4 regions of the Sphingobium sp. PAMC28499 genome follow, and region 1 is predicted to be linked to each of the others. Evidence: predicted binding sites of a transcription regulator. Region 1 holds the regulator's gene; each other region holds the start of a gene.
The links. Region 1 encodes LexA, which represses DNA repair genes until DNA is damaged. Its sites were predicted from a motif close to GTTCCNCNCTTGTTCT; they were not measured.
Positions count from the first base shown of each region.

Region 2: the regulator LexA is predicted to act here: its motif matches at 2,433-2,448, upstream of E5554_RS06330 (ribonucleoside-diphosphate reductase subunit alpha).
Region 3: the regulator LexA is predicted to act here: its motif matches at 2,940-2,955, upstream of E5554_RS02795 (MmcB family DNA repair protein).
Region 4: the regulator LexA is predicted to act here: its motif matches at 3,975-3,990, upstream of recA (recombinase RecA).

Region 1 is NZ_CP039248.1:3,585,830-3,591,340, reverse strand. Features, by position in the region: gene E5554_RS17135 (ComEC/Rec2 family competence protein) at 1-1,949, shown strand, start outside; gene lexA (transcriptional repressor LexA) at 1,940-2,617, opposite strand; gene glp (gephyrin-like molybdotransferase Glp) at 2,706-3,890, opposite strand; gene moaC (cyclic pyranopterin monophosphate synthase MoaC) at 3,887-4,372, opposite strand; gene trpC (indole-3-glycerol phosphate synthase TrpC) at 4,369-5,160, opposite strand; gene trpD (anthranilate phosphoribosyltransferase) at 5,157-5,511, opposite strand, start outside.
Region 2 is NZ_CP039248.1:1,312,485-1,317,995, reverse strand. Features, by position in the region: gene E5554_RS06340 (ribonucleotide-diphosphate reductase subunit beta) at 1-25, opposite strand, end outside; gene E5554_RS06335 (DUF559 domain-containing protein) at 89-466, opposite strand; gene E5554_RS06330 (ribonucleoside-diphosphate reductase subunit alpha) at 528-2,414, opposite strand; partial or broken gene E5554_RS06325 (glutathione S-transferase family protein) at 3,033-3,688, shown strand; gene E5554_RS06320 (fumarate hydratase) at 3,790-5,310, shown strand; gene E5554_RS06315 (TonB-dependent receptor) at 5,491-5,511, opposite strand, start outside.
Region 3 is NZ_CP039248.1:577,887-583,397, reverse strand. Features, by position in the region: gene raiA (ribosome-associated translation inhibitor RaiA) at 22-618, shown strand; gene E5554_RS02815 (PTS sugar transporter subunit IIA) at 749-1,216, shown strand; gene E5554_RS02810 (PaaI family thioesterase) at 1,203-1,673, shown strand; gene E5554_RS02805 (DUF1491 family protein) at 1,666-2,016, shown strand; gene E5554_RS02800 (cell wall hydrolase) at 2,192-2,863, shown strand; gene E5554_RS02795 (MmcB family DNA repair protein) at 2,967-3,473, shown strand; gene E5554_RS02790 (ankyrin repeat domain-containing protein) at 3,513-4,151, opposite strand; gene E5554_RS02785 (SCO family protein) at 4,196-4,849, shown strand; gene E5554_RS02780 (YcgN family cysteine cluster protein) at 4,853-5,278, shown strand; gene E5554_RS02775 (SprT family zinc-dependent metalloprotease) at 5,259-5,511, shown strand, end outside.
Region 4 is NZ_CP039248.1:49,687-55,197, forward strand. Features, by position in the region: gene smpB (SsrA-binding protein SmpB) at 1-444, shown strand, start outside; gene E5554_RS00215 (DUF2062 domain-containing protein) at 448-1,041, shown strand; partial or broken gene E5554_RS00220 (ATP-binding protein) at 1,125-3,511, shown strand; gene E5554_RS00225 (response regulator) at 3,596-3,952, shown strand; gene recA (recombinase RecA) at 4,065-5,135, shown strand; gene E5554_RS00235 (hypothetical protein) at 5,313-5,498, opposite strand.

The DNA.
Region 1 (5,511 bases):
CCTGCTGCTGCGGGGCGCTGGGGCTGGCCTGTCTGGCGCTGTTGCTGCCGGTGGGCGCGCGATTGCGGCATATGCTGGTGGCGGGCGGCTTGTTGGCTTGTGTTGGTTGCCTGCTGGTCTGGGGCAAGGCGACATGGCTGGGTCAGCCGCCGCTGGCCCGTCCCATATTCGCACAGGTGACCGGCACGGTGACGGCGGTTGCCAAGCTGCCGGCGCAGCAGATGGTGCGGGTGGGCTTGCGCCCGATCGCGGCGCCGGCGCTGCCCGCGGCGATCCGGGTGAATATCGCGGAGGCGGAGGTGCCCGAAGGACTGGGCAAGGGGGCGGTGCTGCGCTTTCGCGTGCGGCTGATGCCGCCCGCGCCGCCGAGCGTGCCGGGGGCGTTCGACTTCGCGCGACGCGCCTATTTCCAGGGGATCGGGGCGACCGGGCGGGCGCTGGCGCCGGTCGAGATGGTGGAGCAGGCGCGCGAGGCGCCGATGCTGCGGGCGCGGCTGTTCGATCATATCAGCGGACAGGTGGCAGGCGCATCGGCGGGGATTGCGGTGGCGTTGGCGACCGGCGACCAGGGCGCGATTGCCGAGGCGGATGCAGAGGCGATGCGGCGTAGCGGCCTTGCCCATCTTCTCTCGATCAGCGGCCTGCATGTGACGGCGCTGATCGGGGCGGTGATATTTCTGCTGTTGCGCCTGCTGGCGCTGATCCCGCGTGCGGCGCTGGACTGGCCGCTGATGCTGATCGCGGCGGCCGGCGGCGCGCTGGCGGGGATCGGCTATACGCTGCTGACGGGCGCGGAGGTGCCGACGGTGCGATCCTGCATCGCGGCGCTGCTGGTGCTGGGCGGGCTGGCGCTGGGGCGCGAGGCGATCACCCTTCGGCTGGTGGCGACCGGGGCGCTGGTGGTGCTGGTCTTCTGGCCCGAGGCGCTGATCGGGCCGAGCTTCCAGATGAGCTTCGCCGCCGTGGTCGCGCTGGTGGCGCTGGGCGAGCATCGGCGGTTCAAGGCGTTCGCGATGGCGCGGGACGAGCCTTGGCCGCGCAAGGCCGGACGGACGGTGGCGGCGATGCTGATGACCGGCCTTGCCATCGAACTGGTGCTGGCGCCGATTGCCCTTTTCCATTTTCACAAGGCAGGTTTGCTCGGCGCGGTGGCCAATCTGGTCGCGATCCCGCTCACCACCTTCGTCATCATGCCGCTGGAGGCGCTGGCACTGGGCTTCGACCTCGTCGGGCTGGGCGCGCCCTTCTGGTGGCTCACGGCCAAGGCGATCGCGCTGTTGCTGGCCGTGGCGCACGGCGTGGCGGCCAGCCCGATGGCGGTGATGCTGGCGCCGGCGGTGCCGGGCTGGATTTTCGGGATCATTGTCGTTGGTGGTCTGTGGTGCCTGCTGTGGCGCAGTCGCTGGCGCTGGCTGGGGTTGGGGCCAATCGCAATCGGCCTGGCCGGCATCGCGCTGCTGGCGCCGCCCGATATCGTGGTGACGGGCGATGGGCGGCATGTCGCGGTGCGGACGCCGGCGGGGGCGATGGCGCTGCTACGCGAGGGGGCGGGTGATTATGTGCGCGACGTGCTGAGCGAGAGCGCGGGCTATGACGGGACGCTGGAGGCGATCGCGAAGATGCCGCAAGCGCGCTGTTCGACCGATCTGTGCGCCGTGACGTTGCCGCGGGGCGGGCGCGACTGGCGCTTGCTGGTGACGCGCAATGCGATGCTGGTCGATCGGCCGATATTGGAGCGGGATTGCGCGGCGGCGGATATCGTCATCAGCGACCGGGGCCTGCCCTGGTGGTGCCGGCCGCGCTGGATGAAGATCGACCGCCGGCTGCTATCCCGCACCAGCGGCCTATCGATTGGCCTTGAAAGCGGCAAAGTTCACACCGTCCATCGGCCCGGAGACGCGCATCCGTGGATCGTGCGCCGCCGGCCCCGAACAGCCGGTCAGTTGTAGCGGCGCAACAGGCCGGCGAGCTTGCCCTGGATGCGGACCTGGCGCGGATCGTAGATCTGCGGTTCATAGGCGGCATTGGCGGGATCGAGCCTGACCCGGCTGCCTTCGCGGCGGAAATATTTGAGCGTCGCTTCGGCGTCGTCGATCAGGGCGACGACGATCTGGCCTTCGCGCGCGACATCGGTGCGCTGGATCAGCGCGAAGTCACCGTCGAGAATGCCGGCCTCCATCATCGAGTCCCCCGAGACTTCGAGCGCATAATGATCGCCCGAGCCGAGCAAGGCGGCGGGGACGGAGAGCATGGTGTGGCTTTCCATCGCCTCGATCGGGACGCCGGCGGCGATGCGGCCGTGCAGCGGGATTTCGATCACGTCATTGGCGGCGGTCGGCAGCAGCACGGCCGGAGCCGATATCTTGGGCGTCGGAATGGCCGGCGCGGGTGCGCGATGCATCGCGTCGGGCAGCTTCAACACTTCGAGCGCGCGGGCGCGGTTGGGCAGGCGGCGGATGAAGCCGCGTTCCTCCAGCGCATTGATCAGCCGGTGGATGCCGGACTTGGAGCGCAGGTCGAGCGCGTCCTTCATCTCCTCGAACGAAGGGGACACGCCGCCTTCTTCCAGCCGGGTCTGAATGAAGCTCAGCAATTCCTGCTGCTTGGGCGTCAACATCGGCGGTCCTCCATGGAACGAATGAAGAACGCATAGGAAACGGAAGGGGGCAAGTCAAGCGCGTTAAGCCATGCCCCGCTTTTGCCGGTCAGGCAGTGAGCGGGATGATGTCGACCATGTCGCCGGCAATGGCGGGGGCTGAACCGGCCGGACGGCGGATCAGGCAGTCGGCCAGCGCCATGGCGGCGGTGGCGGCGCTGTCCTGCGCGGTGACGGAAACAATACCGTCGGTGGCGCGATAGGCGCGCAGATAATCGTCGCGTTCGGCGGTCGCACCGAGCGGCGCGGCAAGGCGGGCCTGCACGATCGGCGGCAGCGGCGCGCGCGATCCGGCGAGATGGCGGACCATCGGGCAGAGGAAGAGGGTGCCGGTGACGAAGGCGGAGACCGGATTGCCCGGCAGGCCGAGAAAGGTCGCGTTGCCGAGGCGCCCGGCCATGAGCGGTTTGCCCGGCCGCATCGCGATCTTGTAGAAATCGAGCGTGCCGCCGGCGGCCGCAAAGGCGGGGCGGACATAGTCATGATCGCCGACCGAGGCGCCGCCGGTCGAGACGATGATGTCGGCCTGTGCCGCCTGTTCCAGCGCCTGCGTCATGGCGTCAAGATCGTCGGGCACGATGCCAAGGTCGATCACGTCGCAGGGCAGGGCGGCGAGCAGGGCGGCGAGCATCGGCGCGTTGGACGAGGGGAGATAGCCCGGCGGCGTCGGCGCGCCGGGGGGAACAAGTTCATTGCCGGTCGAGAGCAGGGCGATGCGGGGCCGGGCGCCGACGGGCAGGCTGCCATGGCCGCCAAGGACGGCAAGCGCGATCTGACCCGGCGTGAGGCGGCTGCCGGCGCTGACCAGCAGCGTGCCGGCGCGGAAATCGGAGCCGAGCGGGCGGACATGCCTGCCGGGCGTCAATATGCCGTCATGCGCGGTCAGTTTGTCGCCGTCGCGCGTGGCATTTTCCTGGATCAGGATCGCATCGGCGCCGGCCGGCAAGGGCGCGCCGGTGAAGATGCGGCAAGCCTGGCCCGGTTGCAGGGCCGGGATATCGGCGTCGCCCGCGCTGCTGGTGGCGACCAGCTGCCACGGCCCGGCGCCTTCGGACGCCCGCACGGCATAGCCGTCCATCGCGGAAAGATCGGCCCAGGGCTGGTCGCGGAGTGCGGTGATGTCGGTGGCGAGCCAGCGACCGGCACAGGCGGCGACGGGCACATGTTCGGCCGGCAGCGGATCGGCAAGGGCAAGGAGCCGCGCCTGCGCGTCCGCGACCGGCATCAGGCTCATCGGCTGGCATGCTCCGGCGCGGTCCAGTCGCCCGACTTGCCGCCGCGCTTGGCGAGCAGGCGGACATCGCCGATTATCATGCCCTTATCGAGCGCCTTGGCCATGTCATAGACGGTCAGGAGTGCGGCGGTCGCGGCCGTCAGCGCCTCCATCTCCACCCCGGTCTGGCCGGCGGTGCGCGCGGTTGCGGTGACGGTGACGCCGTCGTCGTGGAGGGTAAAGTCGATGGTGACGGCGCTCAGCGGGATCGGATGGCAGAGCGGGATCAGTTCGGCGGTGCGCTTGGCCGCCATGATGCCAGCGACGCGGGCGACGGCCAGCACATCGCCCTTCTTGACGAGGCCGGCGGCGATCGCCTGTGCGGCGTCGGCGGCCATGGTGATGCGGCCGGCGGCCACCGCCTCGCGCGCAGTCACGGCCTTGGCCGAGACATCGACCATGCGGGCGGCGCCGTCTTCATCAAGATGGGTGAGGCCGGTCATGCGCCCGTCAGCAGGTTGCGTGTCGCGGCCTCGACATCGGCCTGGCGCATCAGGGTTTCGCCGACCAGGAAGCAGCGCACGCCATGATCGGCCATGGCGGTGAGGTCGGCATGCGAACCAAGGCCGCTTTCGGCGACAAAGGTGCAGCCGTCGGGCGCCTTGCCCACCAGTTCATAGGTGCGGGCGAAATCGACGCTGAAATCGCGCAGGTCGCGGTTGTTGACGCCGATCAGGCGTGAGCGGAGCTTGAGCGCGCGTTCAAGTTCGGCCTCGTCATGCACCTCGATCAGGGCATCCATGCCAAGGCCAAGCGCGGCATCCTCGATCTCCTGCATCTGGCCGTCGTCCAGCGCGGCGACGATGATCAGGATCGCGTCGGCGCCGAGCGCGCGGCTTTCGAGGATCTGCCAGGGATCGACGATGAAATCCTTGCGCAGCACGGGCAGGGCGCAGGCAGAGCGGGCGGCCATCAGATAATCGTCATGACCCTGGAAATAGGGCTCGTCGGTCAGCACCGAAAGGCAGGCAGCGCCACCGGCGGCATAGGCCACCGCATGGGCGGGCGGATCGAAATCGGCGCGGATCAGCCCCTTGGACGGGCTGGCCTTCTTCACCTCGGCAATCAGGCCGAAGCCCGAACGGGCGGCGTCGTCCAGCGCCTTGCGGAAACCGCGCGGCGGGGTCTGCTCGCTGGCGCGGGCGTGGAGCGACGCGATCGTTGTCGCGGCCTTGCGGCGGGCGACGTCCTCGCGCTTGAAATCGCAGATTTCGATGAGCTTGTTGGTCATTGATAGGCAATCCAGCAATTGAGGAGCGCGTTGGCAAGGCCGTTGTCGATCGCCTCGGCGGCCTGTTCGACGCCTTCCTGGAAATCATGGGCAGCGTCAGCCACCACCAAAGCGGCGGCGGCGTTGAGCAGCACGGCGTCGCGATAGGCGCCGGCCTCACCCTGGAGCAGGGCACGGAGCGCCGCGGCATTATGGGCCGGGTCGCCGCCGCGAATGGCAGTGACGGGATGGGTCGAGAGGCCGAGGTCCGCCGCCGTCAGGCGACGCATCGCGACCACGCCGTCGGCCGTCACCTCGGCAATGTCGTTGCCACCGGCGAGCGAGAGTTCGTCGAGCCCTTCGTCGCCCGAC
Region 2 (5,511 bases), 2.3 Mb from region 1:
CCTTGGAGGCTTGGAGAAGAGGCATATGGGTTACTCCGCGAAATCTTTTCTTCCCCTCTCCCATCGGGAGAGGGAGGGGCCCGCGCCGTCAGGCGTGGGAGGGTGAGGGCGAGAGACGCGCCGCGATGACCGCTACGACGCCTCCGGTATTTTCCATGACTTCATGGTTCCAGAAACGCAGGACGTGATAACCCTGCGCTTCGAAATAGCGGGTGCGGGCGGCGTCCTGTTCGATACTTTCCGCGTGGGTCGCGCCGTCAACTTCGACAATCAGCTTACCAGCAAAGCAGAGAAAGTCCGCGACGTAGGGACCATATGGCACCTGACGGCGGAATTTCACGCCGGGCAGCTTGTCGCGCAATGCGGTCCAGAGGCGCTTTTCCGCTTCTGGAGCATTGCGGCGGAGGGCCTTGGCTTTGTCGAGGGCACCGGAAGGAAGACCTTCATAATGGCGGCGGCTCGTCATCACCCTCACCCTTCCGCCGCTACGCGGCTCCCTCCCTCTCCCGATGGGAGAGGGATTCAAGTCACTGGCAGGCGAGGCACTCGTCATAGTCGGTGGTCTCGCCGATCTCGAACTTGGGGGCGTCGATCGTGTTGTCCGCTTCCACGCCACCGGCAAAGCCAGCGCGCTGCACCGACTTGGAGCGCAGATAATAGAGCGACTTGATGCCCAGTTCCCAGGCGCGGAAGTGAAGCATCAGCAGATCCCACTTCTCGACATCGGCCGGGATGAACAGGTTCAGCGACTGGGCCTGGTCGATATAGGGGGTGCGATCGGCGGCCAGTTCGAGCAGCCAGCGCTGGTCGATCTCGAAGCTGGTCTTGTACACATCCTTTTCTTCCTGGGTCAGGAAGTCGAGATGCTGGACCGAGCCGCCGCGTTCCAGGATCGAGTTCCATACGGCGCTCGAATCCTTGGCCTTTTCGACCAGCAGCTTTTCCAGATAGGGATTCTTCACCGCGAAGCTGCCCGAGAGCGTCTTGTGGGTGTAGATGTTCGCCGGGATCGGTTCGATACAGGCCGAGGTGCCGCCGCAGATGATCGAAATCGACGCGGTCGGCGCGATCGCCATCTTGCAGGAAAAGCGCTCCATCACGCCCTGGTCGGCGGCGTCGGGGCACGGCCCGCGCTCCTGCGCCAGCATCATCGACGCCTCGTTCACCTTGGCATTGATATGCTTGAAGATGCGCAGGTTCCACGACTTGGCCATGGCGCCTTCGAACGGGATGCCGCGTGCCTGCAGGAAGCTGTGGAAGCCCATGACGCCCAGGCCCACCGAGCGTTCGCGGCTGGCGCTATATTTGGCGCGGGCCATTTCCGGCGGGGCGCGGTCGATATAGTCCTGCAGCACATTGTCGAGGAAGCGCATGATGTCTTCCGCGAAGGTCGGATGATCCTTCCACTGATCCCAGGTTTCCAGGTTCATCGAGGAGAGACAGCAGACCGCCGTGCGATCCTGGCCGAGATGGTCGCGACCCGTCGGCAGGGTGATTTCCGAGCAGAGGTTCGACGTCGAGACCTTGAGTCCCAGGTCGCGGTGATGCTTGGGCATCATCCGGTTCACCGTGTCGGAGAAGACGATATAGGGTTCGCCGGTGGCGAGGCGGACCTCGACCAGCTTCTGGAACAGCGCGCGGGCATTGACGGTGCCGCGCACCGACTGGTCCTTGGGGCTGCGCAGGTTGAAATCACTGCCGTCGCGCACCGCTTCCATGAACTCGTCGGTCAGCAGCACGCCATGGTGCAGGTTGAGCGCCTTGCGGTTGAAGTCGCCGCTCGTCTTGCGGATTTCGAGGAACTCCTCGATCTCCGGGTGGGAGACGTCGAGATAGCAGGCGGCCGAGCCGCGACGCAGCGAGCCCTGGCTGATCGCCAAGGTCAGCGAATCCATCACGCGGACGAAGGGGATGATGCCGCTGGTCTTGCCATTGAGGCCGACCGGCTCACCGATGCCGCGCACGCTGCCCCAATAGGTGCCGATGCCGCCGCCGCGCGAGGCGAGCCAGACATTCTCGTTCCAGGTGTTGACGATGCCTTCCAGGCTGTCGTCGACGCTGTTCAGATAGCAGCTGATCGGGAGACCCCGACCGGTGCCGCCGTTCGACAGCACGGGCGTTGCCGGCATGAACCAGAGCTTGGAAATATAGTCATAGACGCGCTGCGCATGGTCGGCATCGTCCGAATAGGCGGCAGCGACGCGGGCGAACAGATCCTGATAGCTCTCGCCGGGCAGCAGATAGCGATCGTTCAGCGTGTCCTTGCCGAATTCGGTCAGCAGCGCATCGCGCGACGAATCCGTCACGACATGAAAGCGACGCTCATGAATCTTGGACGACGCGGACTCGGTCGCCTTGCCCTTGGCAGCCTTGGGCTCGGCCTTGTCCACCAGATCCTCGATACGCTCGTCCATTACCGTCGCCACGTCGCCGTTTCCACCTTGTTCACTATCTCGAAAGTCCATGCGAGCCCCCGATTGTTCCTGTTCCGTTCGATTCGGTCCAGCGATGCCGGGGCGCACCCAGACATCATAGCATGAACCCGATCGGGCCGGGACAGAAATGGGGTCAACCGATCCGATCGCAAGGACAAAAGCCCCGTATCGCCGGAAGCAGGTCCGACAATGCAATCACAATCTATTGGGTGACCCCCTTGGTCCCGATACCACAGATAGTGCCACAGCCCCGCCGACACGCAAGAGGGTAAATGACAGTTCGGGGACTCGGTTCATCGACGCCTGGATTCGTTTCGTCGCTGACACGCCACCCCATAGCGCAGCGACGCGCGGACTTCCAAGGGCCTTGGAAAAGACAAGGGGGGCCTATGAAATTAAAAAATAAATTTGCCTTGCCACGCAAATGCGCGCGTCGCGCGATCGGCGACAAAATCATGACATGGGGGCAGAGGCGCGGACGCGACCACAATCTGTTGAATCGCTGCCTTTATCGTCCCCCTGCATATCACCGCGCGATACGCTATGGTGATGGGAAGGCAGGCGAATCCGGACGGCTCCGATGATCGGGAGGCAGGCATGATCCTCTATTACCATCCCCTCTCCTCCTATTGCTGGAAGGTGCTGATCGCCTTCTACGAAAATGGCACGCCCTTCACCCCGCGCATCCTGGAGGATGAAGCGGCCCTGGCCGAATGGCAGGCGCTCTGGCCGCTCGGCAAATTCCCCGTGCTGCACGACCCGTGCGCGGCGCGACGATCGCGGAGGCGAGCATCATCGTCGAATATCTGGGCCGGCACGAACCCGGCACCTTTCGTCCGATCCCGGTCGATGGCGATGCGGCGATCGAGGTGCGGCTGATGGACCGCTTGTTCGACAATTATGTGATGGGGCCGATGCAGGCGCTGGTCGCCGACCGGTTGCGCCCCGAGGAGGCGCGCGATCCCCATGGCGTGGCGGCCAATGTGGCGGCGCTGCGCAGCATCTATGCGGTGCTGGAGGATCGGCTGGCCGGGCGGAGCTGGGCGGCGGGCGATCATCTGTCGCTGGCCGACTGCGCGGCGGCGCCCTCGCTATACTATGCCGACAGGATCGTGCCGCTGCGCGCCGGCCATCCGGTTCTGGGCGCCTATCTGAACCGGCTGGAGGCGCGGCCCAGCTTTGCCCGCGTGCTGCGCGAGATGCAGCCCTGGTGGCAGAATTTTCCCTTTGCCAGCGGGCCGCTTGCGTCCTGAACCGCAACCCTCTTCTGGACTCATCGTCTCAAAGGCCTATAGCCCCGCCTTGCAGGGACCTGCCGTGCAGAGGCGGGCCGCAAGAATAGGGACCAGGGTAGATGACCGTCATCAAGACCGCCGACCTCATCGAGAGCGTCGCCGACGCACTCCAGTTCATTTCCTACTATCACCCGATGGATTATATCCGGGCACTGGGTAAGGCCTATGAGGCCGAAGCCAATCCGGCGGCGAAGGACGCCATCGCCCAGATCCTGACCAACAGCCGCATGTGCGCCGAAGGCCACCGCCCGATCTGCCAGGACACCGGCATCGTCAATGTGTTCGTGAAGTGGGGCATGGAGTGCCGGCTGGACGACAATAGCCGCTCCATGCAGGAGGTGATCGACGAGGGTGTGCGCAAGGCGTATCTGAACCCCGAGAATCGCCTGCGCGCGTCGATCCTGAAGGATCCGGCTTTCTCGCGCCAGAACACCAAGGACAACACGCCCTGCGTGCTGAACGTAGAGATGGTGCCGGGCAACAAGGTCATCATCGACGTCGCGGCCAAGGGTGGCGGCAGTGAGAACAAGACCAAGTTCAAGATGATGAACCCCAGCGATTCGATCGTCGACTGGGTGCTGGAAATGGTGCCGCAGATGGGCGCGGGCTGGTGCCCGCCGGGCATGCTGGGCATCGGCATCGGCGGCACCGCGGAAAAGGCCGTGGCGCTGGCCAAGGAAAGCCTGATGGACCCGATCGACATGGGGGAACTCAAGGCACGCGGGCCCCAGAACAAGATCGAGGAACTGCGCATCGAGCTGTTCGACAAGGTCAATGCGCTGGGCATCGGCGCGCAGGGCCTGGGGGGCCTCGCCACCGTGCTCGACGTCAAGATCCACGACTATCCCTGCCATGCGGCGGGCAAGCCCGTGGCGATGATCCCCAACTGCGCCGCGACCCGCCACGCGCATTTCACCCTCGACGGCTCCGGCCCGGCCTATCTGGAAACGCCCAAGCTCAGCGAATGGCCGCAGGTCGACTGGAAGCCGAGCAAGGAAGCGATCCGCGTCGATCTCGACACGCTGACGCCGGAAATGGTGCAGGGCTGGAAGCATGGCGACCGCCTGCTCTTGAACGGCAAGATGCTGACCGGCCGCGACGCCGCGCACAAGCGGATCGCCGACATGCTGGAGAAGGGCGAGACCCTGCCGGTCGATTTCAAGGGCCGCGTGATTTACTATGTCGGCCCGGTCGATCCGGTGCGCGACGAAGTGGTCGGCCCGGCCGGCCCCACCACCGCGACGCGCATGGACAAGTTCATGGACATGATGCTGGAACAGGGCCTGGCCGCCTGCGTCGGCAAGGCCGAGCGCGGCCCGGCCGCCACCGACAGCATCGCCAAGCACAAGAGCGCCTATCTGATGGCGGTCGGCGGCGCGGCCTATCTGGTCGCCCGCGCGATCAAGGAAGCCAAGGTCGTGGGCTTCGAGGATCTGGGCATGGAAGCCATTTACGAGTTCACGGTGGAGGATATGCCCGTCACCGTCGCCGTCGATAGCGAAGGGCAGAATGTCCACCGCCTTGCCCCGCTCGTGTGGCAGGAAAAGATCAAGAAGGAAAAGCTGCTCGAAGGGGCATAATCTTCCAGACCCTGTCCCGTTCGCCCTGAGCTTGTCGAAGGGCTCTTCTTTTTTCAAAGGAAGAGCAGAGCTTCGACAGGCTCAGCCCGAACGGTAGAAAAAGGGCGCTCCATCATATGGATGGAGCGCCCTTTTTCTTGCCCCTCCCCATGCTGGGCATGGGGAGGAGTAACTTAGGTCTTACAGCTTGCCGCTGAGCGA
Region 3 (5,511 bases), 1.9 Mb from region 1:
GCAAGAATAAGGAGAAGGCATATGGATATCCGTGTTTCCGGGCATCAGGTCGAGACGGGCGAGGCGCTCAAGCAGCACGTCAGCGACCGGCTGGAAGCGATAGCCGAGAAATATTTCTCCCGCACGATTTCCGCCCAGGTGACCTTCCGACCGGCCCCGCATGGCGCCTTCCATTGTGATATCGTCTGCCATGTGATGACCGGCCTGATCCTGAAGGGCGCCGGCGAGGCGCAGGAGGCGCATCCCGCCTTCGACCAGGCATCGGACCGGATCGAGAAGCAGCTGCGCCGCTATATGCGCCGCCTGAAGGACCGCAGCATCCAGGCCGCCGCGGCCGAAGCGCAGCGCGCCAATGGCTACAGCGTCGATGATATCGACGGCGCGGGCTATACGATCTTCGCCGGTGCCGCCGACGAGGAGGCCGAAGCGGCCGACGCGCCCCTGATCGTTGCCGAAACGCGGGTCGACATTCCCGAGGCCAGCGTGTCCGACGCGGTGATGATGCTGGACCTGCGCAACACCAATGCGCTGCTGTTCCTCAATGCCGGCACGTCGGCCTATAATATGGTCTATCGCCGTCAGGACGGCACGATCGGCTGGGTCGAGCCGCGCGGCTGACCCCCTGCCAAGCCGGGCCGCCTGTTGACCTCCGGGTGCAGGCGGCCTATGGGGCCGGGCTTTAGTTTCTCCGAGCAACGCGCATTTTTTTCGACAGGCTGGGCGCGCCTCGGCTGCCCCCGGAAGTAAAATGGTGCATTTCAACGATATTGTCTCGCCGGACGCGCTGGCCACCGAGGTGACTGTGAACGGCAAGAAGATGCTGTTCCAGAAGATCGCGGCTCTGGCGGCGCAATCCTATGGCGTCGATGCCGAAGCGGCCGCCGACGCGCTTCTGGAGCGCGAGCGTCTGGGCTCCACCGGCTTCGGTGGCGGCGTTGCCATTCCCCATGCCAAGCTGCCGGACCTTGATCGCATGTGCGGCGTGGTCGTGCTGCTCGATCCGCCGGCGCCGTTCGACGCGGTCGATGATGCGCCGGTCGATGTCGTGTTCGCGCTGCTTTCGCCGCAGGACAGCGGTGCCGAGCATTTGAAGACGCTGGCGCGTGTATCGCGCTATCTGCGCGACGAGGCGCAGGTGACGCGCCTGCGCGGTGCCAAGTCGGCCGAGGCGCTGCACGCGCTGCTGGCCGGTGGTGAGGCGCGTGACGCCGCCTGAGGCCGCCGCGCTCGCCAGTGGCGAGGCGGCGCATTTTCGCGCGCTGGAGCATCTCTACAACAGCGCGCCGATCAACGACCTGTTCCTGTCGACCCTGCGCGTGCCGGAGCCCGGCCGATCGGTGATCGATTTCGAGGTCGACGAGCGGCATTTCCATGCCGCCGGCGCGGTGCATGGCACCGTCTATTTCAAGATGCTGGACGATGCGGCCTTCTATGCCGCCAACAGTCTGGTCAGCGATCGTTTCCTGCTGACCACCGCCTTCAACCTGCTGTTCACCCGGCCGATCGGCCCCGGAAAGCTGCGCGCTGAAGGGCGCTGGATCAGCGGCAAGCGTCGCGTCTATGTCGCCGAGGCGAGCATCCTCGATTCGGACGGGGAAGAGGTGGGCCGGGGCACCGGCACCTTCATGCGGTCGCAGATTCCGCTGTCATCGCTGCCGGGATATCATGGCTGAGGATAGTCCGGCCGCGCGGCTGACCAGCGCGATGCTGGTCGGCGCGCTGGTGAAGCGGGTGAATGCCGCCGGTGGCTTTGCCATGATATTGGCCAAGGGCGATGCAATGAGCGGCGTCATCCTGGTCCAGGTGATGGACAAGGGGCGGGAATCCGCAATTTTCGAACGGGTATCGAACTTTCGCGGCGGCCATGCATTGATGCGCTGTGGACCCCCTGCGGAAGAGGGGCCGGAGGCGTTCGCCGCCTATGCCGAACGCCGGCGCAGATCGGACCCCGACCTGTGGCTGGTGGAGCTTGATATCGCGGATGCGGAACGGTTCGCCGCTGAAACGATCTGCTGATCGTTGACTCCTTGCACGCGCGCGGGCAATGGCAGCCGACGCTGAACGCGCAGGTTGCCTGCATTCGTCCATGGGGGGCGGGCCGGTAAACACGCAGACGGGGGGCGGCCGAACGTCACAGAATATCGGTTACAATCGACGTTTCTGGCCAATAACCGCACGATTTTGAGCAATAATGAGTTTTCGTCTGAAGGCCGCGATCATCGCGGCATTTACGCTGTCGGCCGCTGCGGCTGTTACGGCGTCGGACATGTCGAGCGCCAGCGAGGCCTCCCTGTCCACGGTTTCTCTTCCGGAAACCGCCGCGCTGACTAGCGCACCCACGGCCGGCACCAAGCCCGCCGTCGTTTTCGCTGCGCCGCAGGAAGTCGCGCAGTCGCTGGATTCCGGCTCCAAGGCTGGCAGCAATTTTTCGACCGATATCGAGCCCAAGGCCGAGACCCTGGCAGCCCTGGTTGATGCGCAAGGCGCTCCCGAGGATGTCGAAGGCGACATGAAGTGCCTGGCCGGTGCGGTCTATTTCGAATCCAAGGGTGAAACGCTGGAGGGCCAGCTGGCCGTTGCCCGCGTCATCATCAACCGCGCCAAGTCGGGTCGCTTCGCTAGCAGCCTGTGTGGCGTCGTCTACCAGCCGAGCCAGTTCAGCTTCGTGCGTGGTCACGGCATGCCGCCGATCAATATCGCCAGCGATTCCTGGCGCGAAGCTGTTGCGATCGCGCAGATCGCTCTGGACGATAGCTGGGACAGCCAGGCCGAAGGCGCGCTGTTCTTCCACGCTCGCCGCGTGTCGCCGGGCTGGGGCAAGACAAAGCTGGCGTCGATCGACAATCACGTCTTCTATCGCTGATCCGCGCTCACCGCGCGACAGTGACGCCCTTTTGAAGGCCGGTTCGGACCCCATGTCCGAATCGGTCTTTTCTTTTGTTCCCTTCCTGTTCTAGTTTGGTGCCATGACCATTCAAGACGCCGCCCAAGACGCCGATCGCTGTTCACCGCTGACCGACGGAACCGCACTGGCGGTTGCGCGCGGCACGCTGCGCCTGTTCCACCGCCATGACATGAACGGCATATTGGAAGTGCCGCTGCCCAATGGCCGGCGGGCCGACATCATGGCGATCGACAGCGCCGGGCGCCTGACCATCGTCGAGATCAAGTGCAGCCGGGCGGACCTGCTGGGCGACATGAAATGGCCGGATTATTTCGACTATTGCGACCGCTATTTCTGGGCGGTGCCATCGGGCTTCGACGTCAGCCTATTCGACAGCGAGGCGCTGTGGCCGGCTCGCACCGGCCTGATCGTCGCCGACCAATATGATGCCGAACTGGTGCGGGCCGCGCCGTTCGAGCCGCTGGCCGCCGCCCGGCGCAAGGCAGAGACGCTGCGCTTCGCCCGCCGCGCCGCCCGCCGTCTGTCGGCGCTGGCCGACCCGGATTATGCGGCGGAATTGGGCTGGTAAGGGTTAAAGAAAAGGGCGGCCTGGCCGCCCTTTTTCATATCAGAAGACCGGACCCTGGACCGGGCCCTTGGGCGCGGCGGCGTTGGTCTTGGCGGAATCGAGCGCTTCGACCAGGCCGGGGGTGCGGCTGTCGCGCTCGGCATAGTCGCGGGCGGACATGCCGGCGATGGTGTCGCGCTTGTCCGCATTGGCGCCCTGCGCCACCAGCAGGCGGACCAGGCCGATGTCGCGCAGCTGCACCGCGCGGATCAAGGCGGTTTCGCCGCTGCCATTGGTCTTGTCGACCTGGGCGCCGCGGGCGAGCAGCAGGCGCACGCCTTCCTCGTACCGGTTCTGCACGGCGAGCAACAGCGGCGTGGTGCCATTATTGTCGGCCAGGTTCGGATTGGCGCCCTTTGACAGCATGAAGTTGAGCCATGTCGTGTCGCGGCGGCCGATGACGATGTGCAGCGCGGTTTCGCCGGTGGTGACGTCGCGGCTGTTGATGACGGTCGAACCCGGCTTCTGCAGCAGGTCGGTTGCCTTTTCCCCGTCGGCGTCCTTCACCGCCTTGAGGAAGTTGTAATTGTTGGAAAACTGGGCCTGGGCCGCAACCGGGGCCATCAGTGCCAGGGTGATGGCGGCAGGCCGCGCCAGAAACAGCCAGGTGGAAAGTCCGCTCTTCATCCCAATCTTCATCGTCGCGCGCCCCGTTCGATTTGCAAATCGGCCCATAGCAAGGCATGGCAGGCGACACCATGAACAAAGCGCTGATCTCGCTCGCCCTGCCGCTTCTGGCCTTGCTGACGGCATGCAATATGGGGGCTGGCGGCAACGCATCAAGCGGCGAGAGCGAGCAGGGCAATCTGGTCGGTGCGCGCATCGGCGCGTCCTTCACCCTGACGGACCAGGACGGCAAGACCGTGCATTGGGACGATTATAAGGGCCAGTATCGGATCGTCTATTTCGGCTATACCTATTGCCCGGATGTCTGCCCGGTCGATCTGCAGCGGATCATGCAGGCGTTCAGCGCCTTCGAAAAGGAAGCACCCGAACGGGCCGCGAAGGTGCAGCCGATCTTCATCAGCGTCGATCCCAAGCGGGACACGCCGGCGGTACTGAAAACCTATGTCGCGGCCTTCCACCCGCGCCTCGTCGGCCTGACCGGCACGCCGGAGCAGATCGCAAAGGTGGCCAAGGACTTCGTCGTCCTCTACAATGCGGAAAAGCCGGAAGGGGCGAGCGACTATCTGGTCAGCCACAGCCGCACGCCCTATCTGTTCGGGCCGGACGGCAAGCCGATCGCGCTGGTGCCGGTCGATGATCCGGGCACGCCGGACGTGGACGAGGGTGCGCCGGATATCGTGCGCGCCTTTCTCGAAAAATGGGTCAAGTGACATTTGGACTTCTGGGACAAGCCCCTCGACAAGCTGAACCGCGCCGAATGGGAAGCGCTGTGCGACGGTTGCGGCAAATGCTGCCTGCACAAGGCGGAAGATGAGGACACGGGCCGCATCTATCCGACCAATGTCGCCTGTCGCCTGCTCGACCGGCATAGCGGCCAATGCACCAACTATCCCGACCGGCGGCGGTTCGTGCCCGATTGCGTGCGGCTGACCCCGGCCAAGGTGAAGCAGATCAGCTGGCTGCCGCGCACCTGTGCCTATCGGCTGCGCGAGGCGGGGCTGCCGCTGCCCGATTGGCATTATCTGGTCTGCGGCGATCGCGAGGCGGTGCATCGGGCCAAGGAATCCGTACGCGGCTGGACCGTGGCGGAGGCCGATGCCGGCGATTGGGAACATCATCTTGTCGACCGAGAGCTCTGAGGCAGAAATCCTGATCGACGGCGTCGCCATGCCGGTGCGGGTGCGCCGGTCGGCACGGGCGCGCGCCTACAAGCTGACGATCGACGGGCTGCGCGGCGAATTGCGGCTGTCGCTGCCGGCGCGGGCGAACCTCAAGCGCGCGCTCGGCTGGGCACAGGGGCATGAGGATTGGGTCCGGGCGCAAATGGCGGTGACGCCGGCGGTGACGCTGCTGGGCGATGGCGCGACCTTCC
Region 4 (5,511 bases), 1.3 Mb from region 1:
ATCGTCGCCGAGAACCGGCGCGCCCGTTTCGATTATTTCATCGAGGACGTGTTCGAGGCCGGCATCGCGCTGCAGGGCACCGAGGTGAAGGCCCTGCGCGGCGGCGAGGGCAATATCGCCGAAAGCTATGCCGAGGTGAAGGGCAACCAGGTCTTCCTGGTGAACAGCAACATCCCCGAATATAGCCATGGCAACCGCGAAAATCACGAGCCCAAGCGGGTGCGCAAGCTACTGCTGCACGAACGCGAGATCGAGAAGATGCACAGCGCGGTGTCGCGCAAGGGCATGACGCTGGTGCCGCTGATGGTCTATTTCAACAGCCAGGGCCGGGCCAAGGTCGAACTGGCGCTGGCCAAGGGCAAGCAGAATCACGACAAGCGCGACACGATCAAGGAACGCGACTGGAAGCGCGATCAGCAGCGCATCATGAAGGCGCATAGCTGATCCATGGACAATCGCTTCTCCCGCTGGTGGCACGCCAACGCGCCAACCCGTGAATCGCTGGAGAAGAGCCGCGTCCTTGCCCCCGTCGCCCACCGCGTGCTGGAACCCTCGCTGTGGCGCTTCACCCGCCGGTCGGTGCCGCGCGGCGTCGCGCTCGGCCTGTTCGTCGGCATCTTCCTGCTGATCCCCGGCGTCCAGATCGCCGGCGCCGCGATCTTCGCCCTTCCCTTCCGCGCCAATATTCCGGTGGCGGCGGCAATGACCTTCCTGTCCAACCCAGCCACCACGCCGCTGATCCTGATGGCGTCGGTGTGGCTCGGCAACTGGATGCTCGGCCGCAGCGCCGACGCCTCGGGCTTCATGGCACTGGTCGATGGCCATGCCTCGATCGGCCAATGGTGCGCCTGGCTCTTTTCCGAAGCCGCCCCGGCCATGCTGCTCGGCCTCTTCCTCATCTCGCTCGCCAGCGCGGTGGTCGGCTATGTCGGCGCCGACTGGTTCTGGCGCCGTCGCATGGGGCGCAAGTGGCAGGCGCGCAAATTGAGGATTGGCAAGCGCACCGAAAGCAGCGCATTGGAAGAGATCGCTCGGGTCTGATCCTTGGCGTCATGGTTCCATTGTAAGGGCTTAAGGGGACGGCGCCGATGGTTGCGCGGGTAAACAGGGATGATGAGGCGTGGATGGGGCAGGCCCCGTCGCGCAGCTTCGTGCCCCTGCTCGCGCTCGCCGCGGCCGCCTCCGCCGCGATCGTCCTCTATGCCATTGGCGACTGGGCGCTGGCCGCCGGCTTCGCCGCCACGGTCATCACCATCGCCGCGCTGCTCGCCTGGTATCGCCACCTCTATCCGCCGCCGCTGTCCGCCAGTGATGCCGTGCCCGACTGGACTGTGGCGCGCGCGCCGCCGCCGACGCCTCCAGCATGGCGATCGCCGTCACCGACCGCGCCGGCCGGCTGGTCTGCGCTAGCGACCTGTTCGGCGAATGGTTCCCCGGCTATCCCTCGCCGCCAGCGGTCAATGCCGATGCCTCGCTGATCGAGGGACTGACGGTCGCCGCCCGCGCCGCCTGGCGCGATGGCGAGGCCAAGGTGGAGGCGATCGCCCATGCGACCCTGCGCCTCGACGTCGACATCACCCGCACCGGTCGGTCGGAAGATTATCTGCTCTGGCGCTTCACCCCGATGCGCCAGCCCAGCGCGCTCGATGATGTCCATCGCGTGCTGACCGGGGAGGCCGGACGGCAACTGGGCGAAGCCGGCATCATGGCCGTGATGATCGGCGGCGAGGGCCGCATCCGCGCCGCCAACGGCGCCTTCCTGCTGCGCGCCGCCGGCCGGATCGATGCCAACATCACCGGCCGCGATTTCGCCGCCCATATGCGGGTCGATGACAAGGGCCGCCTGTTCCTCGCGCGGGAGGAAAGCGGCGGCCTGCCGCTGCGCCTGCTGCAGGTGCCGCTGCGCCGCGCCACCCAGCTGGGCGGCATCCAGAATGGGGCACAGGACGGCCCGATGCTGCTGCTGCTGATCGACGAGCCGGTCGGCGGTGGCGGCACCTCTGCCCTTTCCTATATCGAAACCCTGCTCTCGCTGCTGCCCTTCGGCCTCGCCATGGCCGATCGCGACGGCCGGGTGCTGTTCGTCAACAAGGCGTTCGCCCGCGCCGCCGGCATCAAGGATGCCGAAACGCCCAGCTATCCCGGCGACCTGGTCGTGCGCGAGGATCAGGCGGCGGTGGCCGACGCGGTGCGCCGCTTTGCCGTCGGCCCGCAAATGTCGGGCGACATCGCCGTGCGCATGCGCGAACAGCCCGAGGAACCGATCGCCCTCTCCCTCGCCGGCGTCCGCGGCCTGGGCGAGGCCGCCGTTCTGCTCAGCCTCAAGGACAATAGCGAGGAATCGAAGCTCAAGCGTCAGGTCGCGCAGGCGACCAAGATGCAGGCGATCGGTCAGTTGGCGGGCGGCGTCGCCCATGACTTCAACAATATCCTGACCGCCATCATCGGCCATTGCGACCTGATGCTGATGCGCCATACGCCGGGCGACAGCGACTATGACGACATCACCCAGATCAAGTCGAACAGCAATCGCGCCGCCGGCCTCACCCGCCAGTTGCTCGCCTTCTCGCGCCAGCAGACGCTGCGCCCGCAGATATTGCAGCTGCCCGACATCGTCGCCGACGTTTCCAACCTGTTGAAGCGCCTGCTCGGCGAGAATGTGAAGCTCGACGTCAGCCATGGCCGCAACCTCGGCGCGGTGCGCGCCGACCCCGGCCAGCTGGAACAGGTGATCATCAACCTGGCGGTCAATGCCCGCGACGCCATGCCCGAAGGCGGCACGCTCAATATCCAGACCTATGGCGTGCCGGCGAACCGCGTGCGCGAGATGCGGCAACAAATTCTGCCGATCAGCGACTATACCGCGTTGCGCGTGTCCGACACGGGCCTGGGCATCCCGCCCGACATCTTGTCCAAGATCTTCGAACCCTTCTTCACCACCAAGGAACTGGGCAAGGGCACCGGTCTTGGCCTTTCCACCGTCTACGGCATCGTCAAGCAGTCGGGCGGCTATATCTTCGCCGAATCCGAACTGGGCCGGGGCGCTAGCTTCGTCATCTATCTACCGGTCTATGCCGGCGGCGACATCGAACAGGCCAAGCCCAAGACGCCGATCAAGCGCAGCGAAACCTGGGGCACCGGCACGGTGCTGCTGGTCGAGGATGAGGATATGGTCCGCGCCGTGGCCGAACGCGCCCTCACCCGCCAGGGCTACAAGGTGCTGACCGCCAGCGACGGCGAACAGGGGCTGGAAGTGCTGGGCGGCGGCGAGAAGATCGACCTGCTGATCTCCGACGTGGTGATGCCCAATATGGATGGCCCGGCGATGGTGGCGCAGGCCCGGCGCAGCTTCCCCGACCTCCCCGTGCTGTTCATGTCCGGCTATGCCGAGGAGCAATTGCGCAAGTCGATCGACATCGCCAATGTCGCCTTCCTGCCCAAGCCCTTTTCCGTCAACCAGCTGGCCGAAGCGGCGCGCGACGCGCTGGCGATGCGACCGGCGGCAGAATGAACTTGCCCGCCGGCAAACGATTATGCTGGGCATCGCCTGCCCCTTTGGCTAGCGATGGGAAGCAAGAATAAGGGACAAGGGCGCATGGCTGACGGCAAGTCCATCCTCATCGTCGAGGATGAAGCGATGATCGGCATGATGCTGGAAGATTATCTCGACGCGCTCGGCTATCGCCTCCACGCGACCGCCGCGTCGGTGGACGAGGCGTGCGCCCTGGCGCGCGAGGGCGGGTTCGACGCCGCTCTGCTCGACTGCAATCTCCAGGGTGAAAAAAGCTGGCCGGTCGCCGACATATTGGCCCAGCAGTCGATCCCCTTCCTGTTCGCCACCGGCGGCATGGCCGACGATCTGCCGCAGGGCCATGCCGATCGGCCGACGCTCGCCAAGCCCTTCACCATCGGCGCCGTCGAACGCGCGCTGGAGAAGATTTTCGCCGACTGAATAGGCAGGATAGGAAATTTCCGTTCCCCTCTTGTTCCACAGGAACAAACAGGATACACCATTGGCAGGCGCCGAGTGACTCGACGCGATCCGCTTGACAGGGGATAGGCCGATGACCGCTATGCTCTCACTCATCGATTCCAAGAAGACAGGCACAATGGACAGACAGAAAGCATTGGAGGCGGCGCTCGCCCAGATTGATCGCGCCTTCGGCAAGGGCAGCGCGATGAAGCTCGGCAGCCGCGAGAAGATCGAGATTGAATCGATCTCGACCGGCTCGCTCGGCCTCGACATCGCGCTCGGCATCGGCGGCCTGCCCAAGGGCCGCATCATCGAGATTTACGGCCCGGAAAGCTCGGGCAAGACCACGCTGACGCTGCATGCGATCGCCGAAGCCCAGAAGGCCGGCGGCACCGCCGCGTTCGTCGACGCGGAACATGCGCTCGACCCCATCTATGCCAAGAAGCTGGGCGTCGACATTGACGAACTGATCGTGTCGCAGCCCGACACCGGCGAACAGGCGCTGGAAATCGTCGACACGCTGGTCCGCTCCAACGCCATCGACATCCTCGTCGTCGACTCGGTCGCCGCGCTGGTGCCGCGCGCCGAGATCGAGGGCGAGATGGGCGACAGCCATGTCGGCCTGCAGGCGCGCCTCATGTCCCAGGCCCTGCGCAAGCTGACCGGGTCGATCGCCCGCTCCAAGTGCATGGTGATCTTCATCAACCAGGTGCGCATGAAGATCGGCGTGATGTACGGCAATCCGGAAACCACCACCGGCGGCAACGCGCTCAAATTCTACGCCTCGGTCCGTCTCGACATCCGTCGCACCGGCCAGATCAAGGATCGCGACGATATCGTCGGCAACGCGACCCGCGTGAAGGTGGTGAAGAACAAGGTCGCCCCGCCCTTCAAGCAGGTCGAATTCGACATCATGTATGGTGAGGGCATTTCCAAGATCGGCGAAATGCTCGACATCGGCGTCAAGGCCGGGCTGGTCGAGAAGTCGGGCTCCTGGTTCTCCTATGACTCGGTCCGCATCGGCCAGGGTCGCGAAAACGCCAAGACCTTCCTCAAGGAAAATCCCGAAATGGCAGACCGCCTGGAAAAGGCGATCCGCGGCAAGACCGAGGAAGTCGCCGAAGGGATGATGGCCGGACCCGAAGCGGGGGATGACGACTAAGCAGGACGACCGCGCCCGACCGGATCAACCGGGCGCCTGATCCTGGCTTTCGTCCACCTCTGGCTTCACGCTCTGAAAAGGCCCGTTGCGCGATGGCGCGGCGGGCCTTTTACCTGCCGGGCGCAAGACAGGGCTGTCGCCATGCAGGCGCAACGGAGGGGAAGAGGGAAAAGACCGCTATTCGTGCGGCCGCAGGGCGCGGTTGAGCGAATCCAGCACCTCGGCGATCGGCTCGGTCACGGTGACGCTGCGGCCTTCGCCAAAGCGGATGCGGGTGCCGTCGGTCACGGATGAGACGAAGGTCACCTGGGTAGGGTTGACCGCGGTTTCGGTGCGATCGACGCCGACGAACATGACGAGCATGATCTTCTCTCCC